DNA from 4 places in the Alkalihalobacillus phoenicis genome. Region 2 is predicted to be linked to each of the others. Evidence: riboswitches for the same ligand, from Rfam matches in the RefSeq annotation. Region 2 holds a riboswitch; each other region holds the start of a gene.
The links. Region 2 has a riboswitch for S-adenosylmethionine ahead of AA0017_RS06580 (2,3-diketo-5-methylthiopentyl-1-phosphate enolase). Riboswitches for the same ligand answer to the same signal wherever they lie in the genome.

Region 1 (2,202 bases), 2.1 Mb from region 2:
CTTGAAAGACGATTTTATTTTCTAAAATATTATTTTCTCTCGTGACAAAGAGAAGCAGTCCAAACGTGATTCCAATGATGGAGCCAAAAATGAGAGTGGCGATGACCATGATGAGTGTTTCCCCAGTACCTTCTAATATTCGGGGCCAAAAAGTGGTCCAATCAACATTCATGTTCTGTTACCTCCTCAAGTTCCACGATAGATTTTAGTGTATTTAATACGTTTTGAATCGCTGTCTGTTCTCCAATAAAGGAGATGATTAAGTTTCCAAACAGCTTTTCTTGTAGCTCTCGCACTGAACCGTAGACGATATTAAAATCAACACCGTGTTCTTTAGTAACTGTTGATAGAACGGGCTCATTGGAAACATCTCCTTTAAAGATGATTCGATACAATTTCCCACCACCTCGTGTTCGCCACTTTTCTAAAATAGTTTTAGATGGTAAGTCTTGTTGAACCGATTGAATGAATCGCTGGGTTGTTGGATGTTGTGGATCAGTGAACGTATCAAACACACTTCCAGCTTCAATGACTTCTCCGTTTTCCATAATCGCTACTTTGTCACAAATCGATTGGATAACATGCATTTCATGGGTGATTAATAAAATCGTGATCCCAAAATCTCGGTTTACTTTTTTTAACAACTTTAAAATCTCAGCAGTCGTTTCTGGATCGAGTGCAGAAGTTGCTTCATCACAGATAAGAATATCTGGTGAAGTGGCAAGAGCTCTTGCGATACCGACTCGTTGTTTTTGTCCGCCCGACAGTTGATCGGGGAAATCTTTTGCTTTATCGGCAAGTCCAACAAAATTCAATAATTCTGTTACACGTTCATTGACTTCTTTTTTGGGAACACCAGCCAATTTCAATGGGTAGGCAATGTTCCCAGCTACTGTACGTGAGTTAAATAAGTTAAAGTTTTGAAAAATCATCCCAATATTACGTCGTCTTGTTCGTAAGTCCTTAGAAGATAGCTTACTGACATCTATATCTTGGATAAAAACAGTGCCAGAAGTGGGACGTTCAAGCATGTTTACTAAGCGAAGTAGTGTGCTTTTTCCTGCTCCGCTGAAGCCAATAATTCCGAAGATTTCCCCTTTGTTAATCGATAGGGAAACATTCTTAACGGCATGGACTTCTCGTTTTCCGAGAATAAAAGTCTTGGAAACATCAATAAATTCAATCATGTGTTGACCTCCTGAAGAGTTCTTCAATTCTTTGTAGACAATGATGCATCCATCGAACTTTCTAAACTAGATTCGAAAATGAACAACCTATTTTATAACAACACCTAATAAAAATACCCAACAAAAAAATCCCTCCTTTTCTCAAAAAATAAGAAAAAGAAGGATTCTATAAAAAGAAACGATCTTTTTCTCATCTTTCAAATGCCTAAGCATTTGTAGGAGTTGGCACAGTTTTCTAATATAGAATCTGTTGCCGAGACGTCATAGGGCCTTTCCCTCGATCTCTCTTGATAAGAAAATGATGTATAGCTATTCAATTGTTACAAGAATTAATTTTTATCTTAGAGGGATTGTGTGAAAAAGTCAACAAAAATTTAAAAATAAGATGACGATGATATAGACTAAGCCATTTTTCTCATTTGGCTATGGGTTTGTTCCCATGTATTGAAAATATATAATAAACATACCGCATATTACTTCTGTATTTACAAACTTTTACTCTGTGTAAAAACGCAAGAAATATTTTAAATTTCTAACAATAGTGATACAATATGATTAGGTAATTAATCTAGAAATGATGTGGGACACCTAGTGTTTTACATTCTTTCTGCGAATTTTAACGTATAAGGAAGGAAAACATGACGAACAAACAAAATACAACGGACGTTATATTAATTGGTGCCGGAGTCATGAGTGCGACTTTGGGGATACTTCTGAAAGAATTAGTACCGGATTGGAAAATAACAGTATTTGAGAAGCTTTCAAACGCAGGAGAGGAAAGCTCTAATGAATGGAATAATGCAGGAACAGGGCATGCAGCACTGTGTGAGCTTAATTACACGAGTGAAAATCCGGATGGATCTGTCGACATTAGCAAAGCGATAAAAATTAATGAACAGTTTCAAGTTTCTATGCAGTTTTGGTCTAATCTTGTTAATCATAATCTGATTCAGAATCCAGAGGATTTTATCAGATTATTGCCTCATATGAGTTTAGTACAAGAGCAACAAAATGT
Region 2 (2,202 bases):
TTCCGGCGTGAATCCCTGCTGATGGAACAGGAAAAGCTTGTTTATAAATGTTATCAACCACCTGGAGATTTTGAGTAATTGCATCTGTTTCTCCTTTATCTAAGGCAACACTACCGTATGGGGATGGAAAGAGGACTAAATCCGCTCCTGCCATTCTTAATAACTTCCCTAATAATAAGGAATAAGAAAATCCATAATTCGTAGATGCAGTCATCGCTCCACTGACAGCTGGATGTGCCAATATTGGGACATCGATATCTGGATCTTCTCGTAATGATTGTAAAACGTCTAATCCATAAGCAAAGACATTAAATAATAACGCAGGGGCCCCGAGATCAACTGCCTCTTTGGCTCTTTCCTTTAATTCAAACGTTCTTCCCGTTAGATTAACCGCATAAAGGGGACGATGACCAGTTGCTGCAGCCGCTTCCGTTATGGCCGCCAATCCGACTGGAACTCTTTCGACTAATGGTGTTAACTCATTTTCAAATAAAATCTCATCATCTTTAACAAAATCAACTCCTCCAAGAGCTTGGACGAGCATTTGTTCATGTAAAGAATCTAAGGAACGACCTATGGCCGCTTTAAAAATACTCATTAAAAGAGGACGATTTTGAACATCAACAATTTCACGAACACCTTCAATCCCATATCTCGGACCGGGAAAATAGGTTTTTAATTCAGGTGAAAAATCTAAATCGATTAATTTGACTTGACCATCTAATGAAAGTTTGCCAAAAGTTGTTGTTAATATAGCTGGTAAATCGGCACTGAAGTTCGCACTAGGATAAGTTATCGTAATAAGACCCTTATTATCGGGTAACTCCTTCACTCGTTCAACATAACCTTTATGAGCCTTTAATTGCTCTTTTTCAACACTCGGTAAGTTCGTCCAAGAGCCAACGGTTAACCCTAATGCAATTCCTTCTGCTTTTTTCTCTAGCTGTTCCTTTGTTCCATTTATTAGGTATGTCGCTGTTACATGACTCATTTAACATTTCCCTCTCTCTTATTCTCCTAATTCGAGCTTCTTTAAGTCGCAAATCATTCAAAAAACCTCTCCATATATATAGGGAGAGGTGAATCGTACATTCACTCTCTCATCTATCAATCTAATGACTGTAAGAATTAGCACCGTGTTTGTTATAAACCGGTTGCCGGGTTTCATAGGGCTCATCCCTCCACCTGCTCTTGATAAGAGATATTTGATTATCTGACCATTTTAGTCTGAAATATAAATTCCTTGTTCTATATAATGCCAGTAGCCCCACCAAATTGTCAATCTTTTTTTAATATTATTTTTTATTCAAAAATTTATTTTTTTGCCTTCGTTTATCATTTACTATTCTTATCAAGTTAACTTAGTAAGTGACCAAGCTCTGGTGTTCAACTTAGACCTTTTTATGTGTAAAAAAGAACTTGACGTTATCTATCTAAATCGATTATAGTTATTTTTAAGAATTCTTTTCTATATCTTTTGAAAATTCAATAAAATCACTCTTATCCTGAGTAGGTAGAGGGAATTGGCCCGATGACACCGCAGCAACCGACCTTATTGGCACGGTGCTACATCCAACAGACATTGTCTGGTAGATAAGAGAGGCGAATGTCTCACACCTATTCACCTCTTTCTGTCAATCAGAAAGAGGTTTTTATTATTTATTAAAGGAGCAATGCGTAATGACCGTTCAAACGAAAAAACAATATGAAGAATTAAATACGGAAACAGCCGTGTCTTATTTAATCAATCTTGGTCTTATTAAAACGGATGAAGAGACAGTTGTTTCCGAAATCGGAGACGGAAATTTAAACTATGTTTTCCATATTATCAGTCAAACAATAGGACGTTCATTTATTATCAAGCAGGCCCTCCCATACGCAAAAGTTGTTGGAGAAAGTTGGCCACTTACACTTGACCGTGCACGAATTGAAGCATCAGCCTTAAAAGAAGCCGCAAAAGTCGTACCCGAATTAGTTCCAACAGTCTTTCATACCGATGAAGAGTTAGCGCTGACCGTAATGGAGGATTTAAGTGAATTAACGATTTTAAGAACAGGATTAATTCAAGGAAATAAATATCCCCTTGTAGCCCAACATATTGGTACATACTTAGCACATACCCTTTTTACAACTTCAACATTTGGTTTAAATCAACAAGAAACGAAAAAATTTGCCGTTACTTATTCGAATCCTGAGTTATGT
Region 3 (2,202 bases), 1.0 Mb from region 2:
ATGAATCGTTATGGATTAGATAAACCAGACACGCGCTTTGGGATGGAGTTAATTGATTTAACAGAAGCATTAAAGGACACGGAATTTAAAGTGTTTAAATCTGCTTTAACAACTGGTGGAACGGTTAAAGGACTTAATCTTGAAGGTGGAGCGGATAAGTTTTCGCGTAAAGAAATTGATGCTTTAACGGACTTTGTTAAACAATATGGAGCAAAAGGTCTTGCTTGGTTAAAAGTAGAAGAAGAAGGATTAAAAGGACCAATTGCTAAATTCTTTACGGATGAACAGACTTCAGCATTAATGGAAACGATGAATGCGAAAGTCGGCGATTTATTATTTTTTGGGGCAGATAAAAAACAAGTTGTGTTCGATAGTTTAGGTGCACTTCGTTTAAAATTTGGTAAGCAGTTTAACTTAATTGATGAATCAAAATACAACTTCCTATGGGTAGTCGACTTCCCACTTGTTGAATTTGATGAAGATGCGAAACGTTTTGTTGCACTTCACCATCCGTTCACAAGCCCGAAAAAAGAAGACATGGAATTGCTTGCGACAGACCCAGCAAATGTCCGTGCCGATGCTTATGATTTAGTATTGAATGGTTATGAGTTAGGTGGAGGTTCACAACGTATTTATCAACGTGATGTCCAAGAAAAAATGTTTAATGCTCTTGGGTTTACACCAGAAGGGGCAAAAGAAGAGTTCGGATTCTTATTAGAAGCGTTTGAATATGGAACACCTCCACATGGTGGAATTGCTCTTGGGTTAGACCGATTTGTTATGCTGCTTGCAGGGCGTCATAATTTACGTGATACGATTGCCTTCCCGAAAACAGCTAGTGCAAGTGACTTATTAACAAATGCTCCAAGTCATGTAAGTCTTGAGCAGTTACTTGATCTAAATTTATCTGTGATTGCGAAAAAAACGGAAAAGGTACTTTAGGGAAAAATTGGATTGACAAACTAAATTCTTTTCCTTTATAATCGTAATAACTTTAAAACGACAATTAAACTTATCTAGAGTGGCGGAGGGGACTGACCCGAAGAAGCCCGGCAACCTATTTGCGTGCCAAGCAAATAAAGGTGCTACATTCAGCAGGATGCTAGTCATTCTGAAAGATAAGAAAAGGCCAAAAAAACCTTTCCTTATTGGAAAGGTTTTTTTACTTATTAAGCGAGTATTTGTGAGAGAGGGGCCAGGAAGATGAAAATAGGGTTAATTGGTTTTGGCACAGTAGGAAAAGGAGTTGCAGACCGAATTGAGGCGACAAGAGAACAACTACAAGCAAAATTTGGTCAGGAGATTACAATCGAAGGAATTTTGATTAAAAATAGAAATCAGTACGTAGAGAATGAACATGCCACAGTGATAACAAATGATTGGACTGAATTTTGCCAAAAATGTGATTATGACATTATTTTTGAAGCGATTGGTGGACTTGAACCGGCCTTCTCCTATACGGAATATTTTTTAGAAAAAGGGACACCTGTGATTACCGCGAATAAACAACTTGTAGCTGAATACGGGGAACTTTTAGAAGATATTGCGACACGAAATCAGACTTATTACGGTTATGAAGCCGCTGTTGCAGGAGGAATTCCAATTATTAATGTGATAAAAGGATTACTAACAACGACACTTGTCACAAAAGTGAGTGGAATCTTGAACGGGACAACGAATTATATTTTGACAGAAATGAAAGAAAAAGGCTTGTCCTTTGCAGAGGCACTAAAGGCGGCTCAAGAGCTTGGTTACGCTGAAAGTGACCCGACCGATGATATAGAAGGGTATGATGCTTCATATAAAATTCGAATTTTAGCAAAATGTTGTTTCGGGTTTTGGATCAACCGTGAGAATGTGACAAGAAGAGGAATGGATGAGATGAAAGATTGGCAAATAGAATTAGCGGAACGGCTTGGTTTAACATTAAAAATAGTCGGGGAAGCAACGTTGTTTTCGGGTGAAATAAAGGCCGAAGTAGCTCCTGTTTTTTTTACAGAAGAAGAGGCGTTTTCAAAAATTTCTGGGGTGACTAACGCAGTTAAAGTACAAGGGCCAACAATTGGGGAATTAACCTTTACTGGACCAGGTGCTGGAAAGGAAGCCACGGCAAATAGCATGATTGAGGATTTTCTTTTTCATACCGATTTTCGAGGACATAGAAGCGGCTGGAATGGCTCTCCTGTATTAGAGGTTAGAGAA
Region 4 (2,202 bases), 1.2 Mb from region 2:
AGTCTGAGATTGAAAACTTAATGTCTGCAGAGCAATACGAAGAAATGATTAGTGAAGACTAATTAATAATAAGAGCAAAAGGCACTGAAGCTAAGGGATAAGCTTTGGTGCTTTTTTTGATGGTTTAGATACGTTAAGTGGACTTGGCCGGGATGATGTGAAATTAAAGCATAGGAACGCCGACCAAGGAGGCTCCCGGTTCACCCGCAGAACGCGTAGGGTATGGAGCTGGCGGAGTATAGCTAACTAATGTTGCCATTTTTCAGTGGTCTCAGCAATTTGGCCGGTGATGATATGTAATTAAGCATGACGAACCCCGCCTACCTACTTACAATCACTTTTTATACAAGCAAATGATCAACTTAACCCACAATCACCCCTGTTTCCCACAAATCTAACAGTATCAAGCTTAGCAGGAAGGTTAATTTAAGAGTGAGGAGGGGGAACAGAAAATGAATTTAGATAAAGTGGATGTGACGAACAAAATAATCGGTAAATATGAAGAGGGGCAATTAAATCTTTATATGGGTGAGATAAAAATTGGGATGGTGACAGAAACAGATGATGGTCTCAAGCGGAAAATGAGAGAAGGTTTCGTTTTTGAAAATGATAAAATATACCATTTCGAAAATGCTCATCCAGAACAAATAAAAGCTTATGTAGAAAACTGTGATGGCGGTTGGTGCTAAATAACAATAAAAAAGACGGAAAATAATGAATTATAAGACTAAACCGATTATAAAGGTCAGACTACTTGTGTAAAAAAGGTTGACAACAAAATTATGAGCGTGTTACGATAAGTCAAACAAAAATGAACATAACATTTATAGCTCTTATCGAGAGAGGTGGAGGGACTGGCCCGATGAAACCCGGCAACCGTAAAACGAATGATTTCGTTTTCGCGGTGCTAAATCCTGCAAAGCAAATTGCTTTGAAAGATGAGATTAAGGTTAAAGCCTTCTTTTCATCTGGATTGGTGAGAAGAAGGTTTTTTTGCACTTTTAAATTCAGATAATGTATAAATGTTCAGACCTATATTTGGGTAAAGAATAGAGAAGTTGTCAGGAGGCAAGAAACAACGTGATTAATTTAAGTGACATCCAAAAGATTTTTTTTACAAAGGATGGTCCAGTACATGCGGTTGATGGAATTAATCTTCAAATAAATGAAGGCGAGATTTTTGGCATTATCGGGTATAGTGGTGCTGGTAAAAGTACGCTTATTCGGATGTTAAATATGCTTGAAAGACCAACGAGTGGTGAAGTTGTCGTAGCGGGTAAATCATTGTCAAAGCTTTCAAAACCTCAGTTAAGAAAAGCCAGACAAGAAATAGGGATGATTTTTCAACATTTTAACTTACTATGGTCCCGCACCGTTTTTGATAATATTGCTTTTCCATTGGAGATTGCTGGAGTCCCAAAAAAGGAACGAGAAGAACGAGTTAAAGAGTTAATATCACTTGTTGGACTTGAAGGTCGTGGTGGGAGTTATCCGTCACAGCTAAGTGGGGGACAAAAACAAAGGGTCGGAATTGCACGAGCACTTGCAAATAATCCCAAGGTTTTATTATGTGATGAAGCAACATCAGCTCTTGACCCAAAAACGACCGACTCCATTTTAGAATTGCTTGTTGATATTAATCAAAAGTTAGGTTTGACCGTTATTTTGATTACTCATGAAATGCATGTGATTCGCAAAATTTGTCATCAAGTTGCCGTCATGGAGGCAGGGAAAATTGTGGAACAAGGACCTGTCCTTGATGTCTTCCGCAAACCAGTGCAAGATATGACGAAGGAATTTGTCAAACAAATAACTGAACCTGAAGAAACGATGGAGTCACTCGAACATTGGCTACAGCAAGGGATAGATGGTGAGGTCGTTAAGCTTACATTTGTTGGGGAAGGGGCAGAGCGCCCACTGATAACTGAGCTGATTCGCAAATATCAAGTTGATGTGAATATATTGCAAGGTAAAATTTCGAAAACTAGAGAAAGCTCATACGGGACTCTTTTTATCCATTTAACAGGTGATAAAGAAGAGATAGACAAAGCGATTACCTTCATTCAAGGTGAGCAAGTCGAATGGGAGGTGATCGAGCGTGGTTGAAGAGTTTTTAGCTGATGTGAAATGGGATCTTTTATGGGAAGCTATAAAAGAAACGCTTTATATGACAGGAATTTCTGTTGCTGCCTCATTCGTAAT

Region 1: linked by a shared signal. The riboswitch ahead of AA0017_RS19825 (methionine ABC transporter ATP-binding protein) and the one ahead of AA0017_RS06580 (2,3-diketo-5-methylthiopentyl-1-phosphate enolase) in region 2 are both predicted to bind S-adenosylmethionine.
Region 3: linked by a shared signal. The riboswitch ahead of AA0017_RS11640 (homoserine dehydrogenase) and the one ahead of AA0017_RS06580 (2,3-diketo-5-methylthiopentyl-1-phosphate enolase) in region 2 are both predicted to bind S-adenosylmethionine.
Region 4: linked by a shared signal. The riboswitch ahead of AA0017_RS00795 (methionine ABC transporter ATP-binding protein) and the one ahead of AA0017_RS06580 (2,3-diketo-5-methylthiopentyl-1-phosphate enolase) in region 2 are both predicted to bind S-adenosylmethionine.

Annotation. Positions count from the first base shown of each region.
Region 1 is NZ_CP154853.1:4,208,306-4,210,507, forward strand. Features, by position in the region: gene AA0017_RS19820 (methionine ABC transporter permease) at 1-172, opposite strand, end outside; gene AA0017_RS19825 (methionine ABC transporter ATP-binding protein) at 162-1,187, opposite strand; SAM riboswitch class I at 1,375-1,484, opposite strand; gene AA0017_RS19830 (malate:quinone oxidoreductase) at 1,826-2,202, shown strand, end outside.
Region 2 is NZ_CP154853.1:1,387,919-1,390,120, reverse strand. Features, by position in the region: gene AA0017_RS06580 (2,3-diketo-5-methylthiopentyl-1-phosphate enolase) at 1-991, opposite strand, end outside; SAM riboswitch class I at 1,098-1,201, opposite strand; SAM riboswitch class I at 1,498-1,600, shown strand; gene mtnK (S-methyl-5-thioribose kinase) at 1,681-2,202, shown strand, end outside.
Region 3 is NZ_CP154853.1:2,421,346-2,423,547, reverse strand. Features, by position in the region: gene aspS (aspartate--tRNA ligase) at 1-942, shown strand, start outside; SAM riboswitch class I at 1,010-1,125, shown strand; gene AA0017_RS11640 (homoserine dehydrogenase) at 1,204-2,202, shown strand, end outside.
Region 4 is NZ_CP154853.1:180,230-182,431, forward strand. Features, by position in the region: gene gcvH (glycine cleavage system protein GcvH) at 1-62, shown strand, start outside; gene AA0017_RS00790 (YusG family protein) at 453-689, shown strand; SAM riboswitch class I at 831-945, shown strand; gene AA0017_RS00795 (methionine ABC transporter ATP-binding protein) at 1,081-2,106, shown strand; gene AA0017_RS00800 (methionine ABC transporter permease) at 2,168-2,202, shown strand, end outside.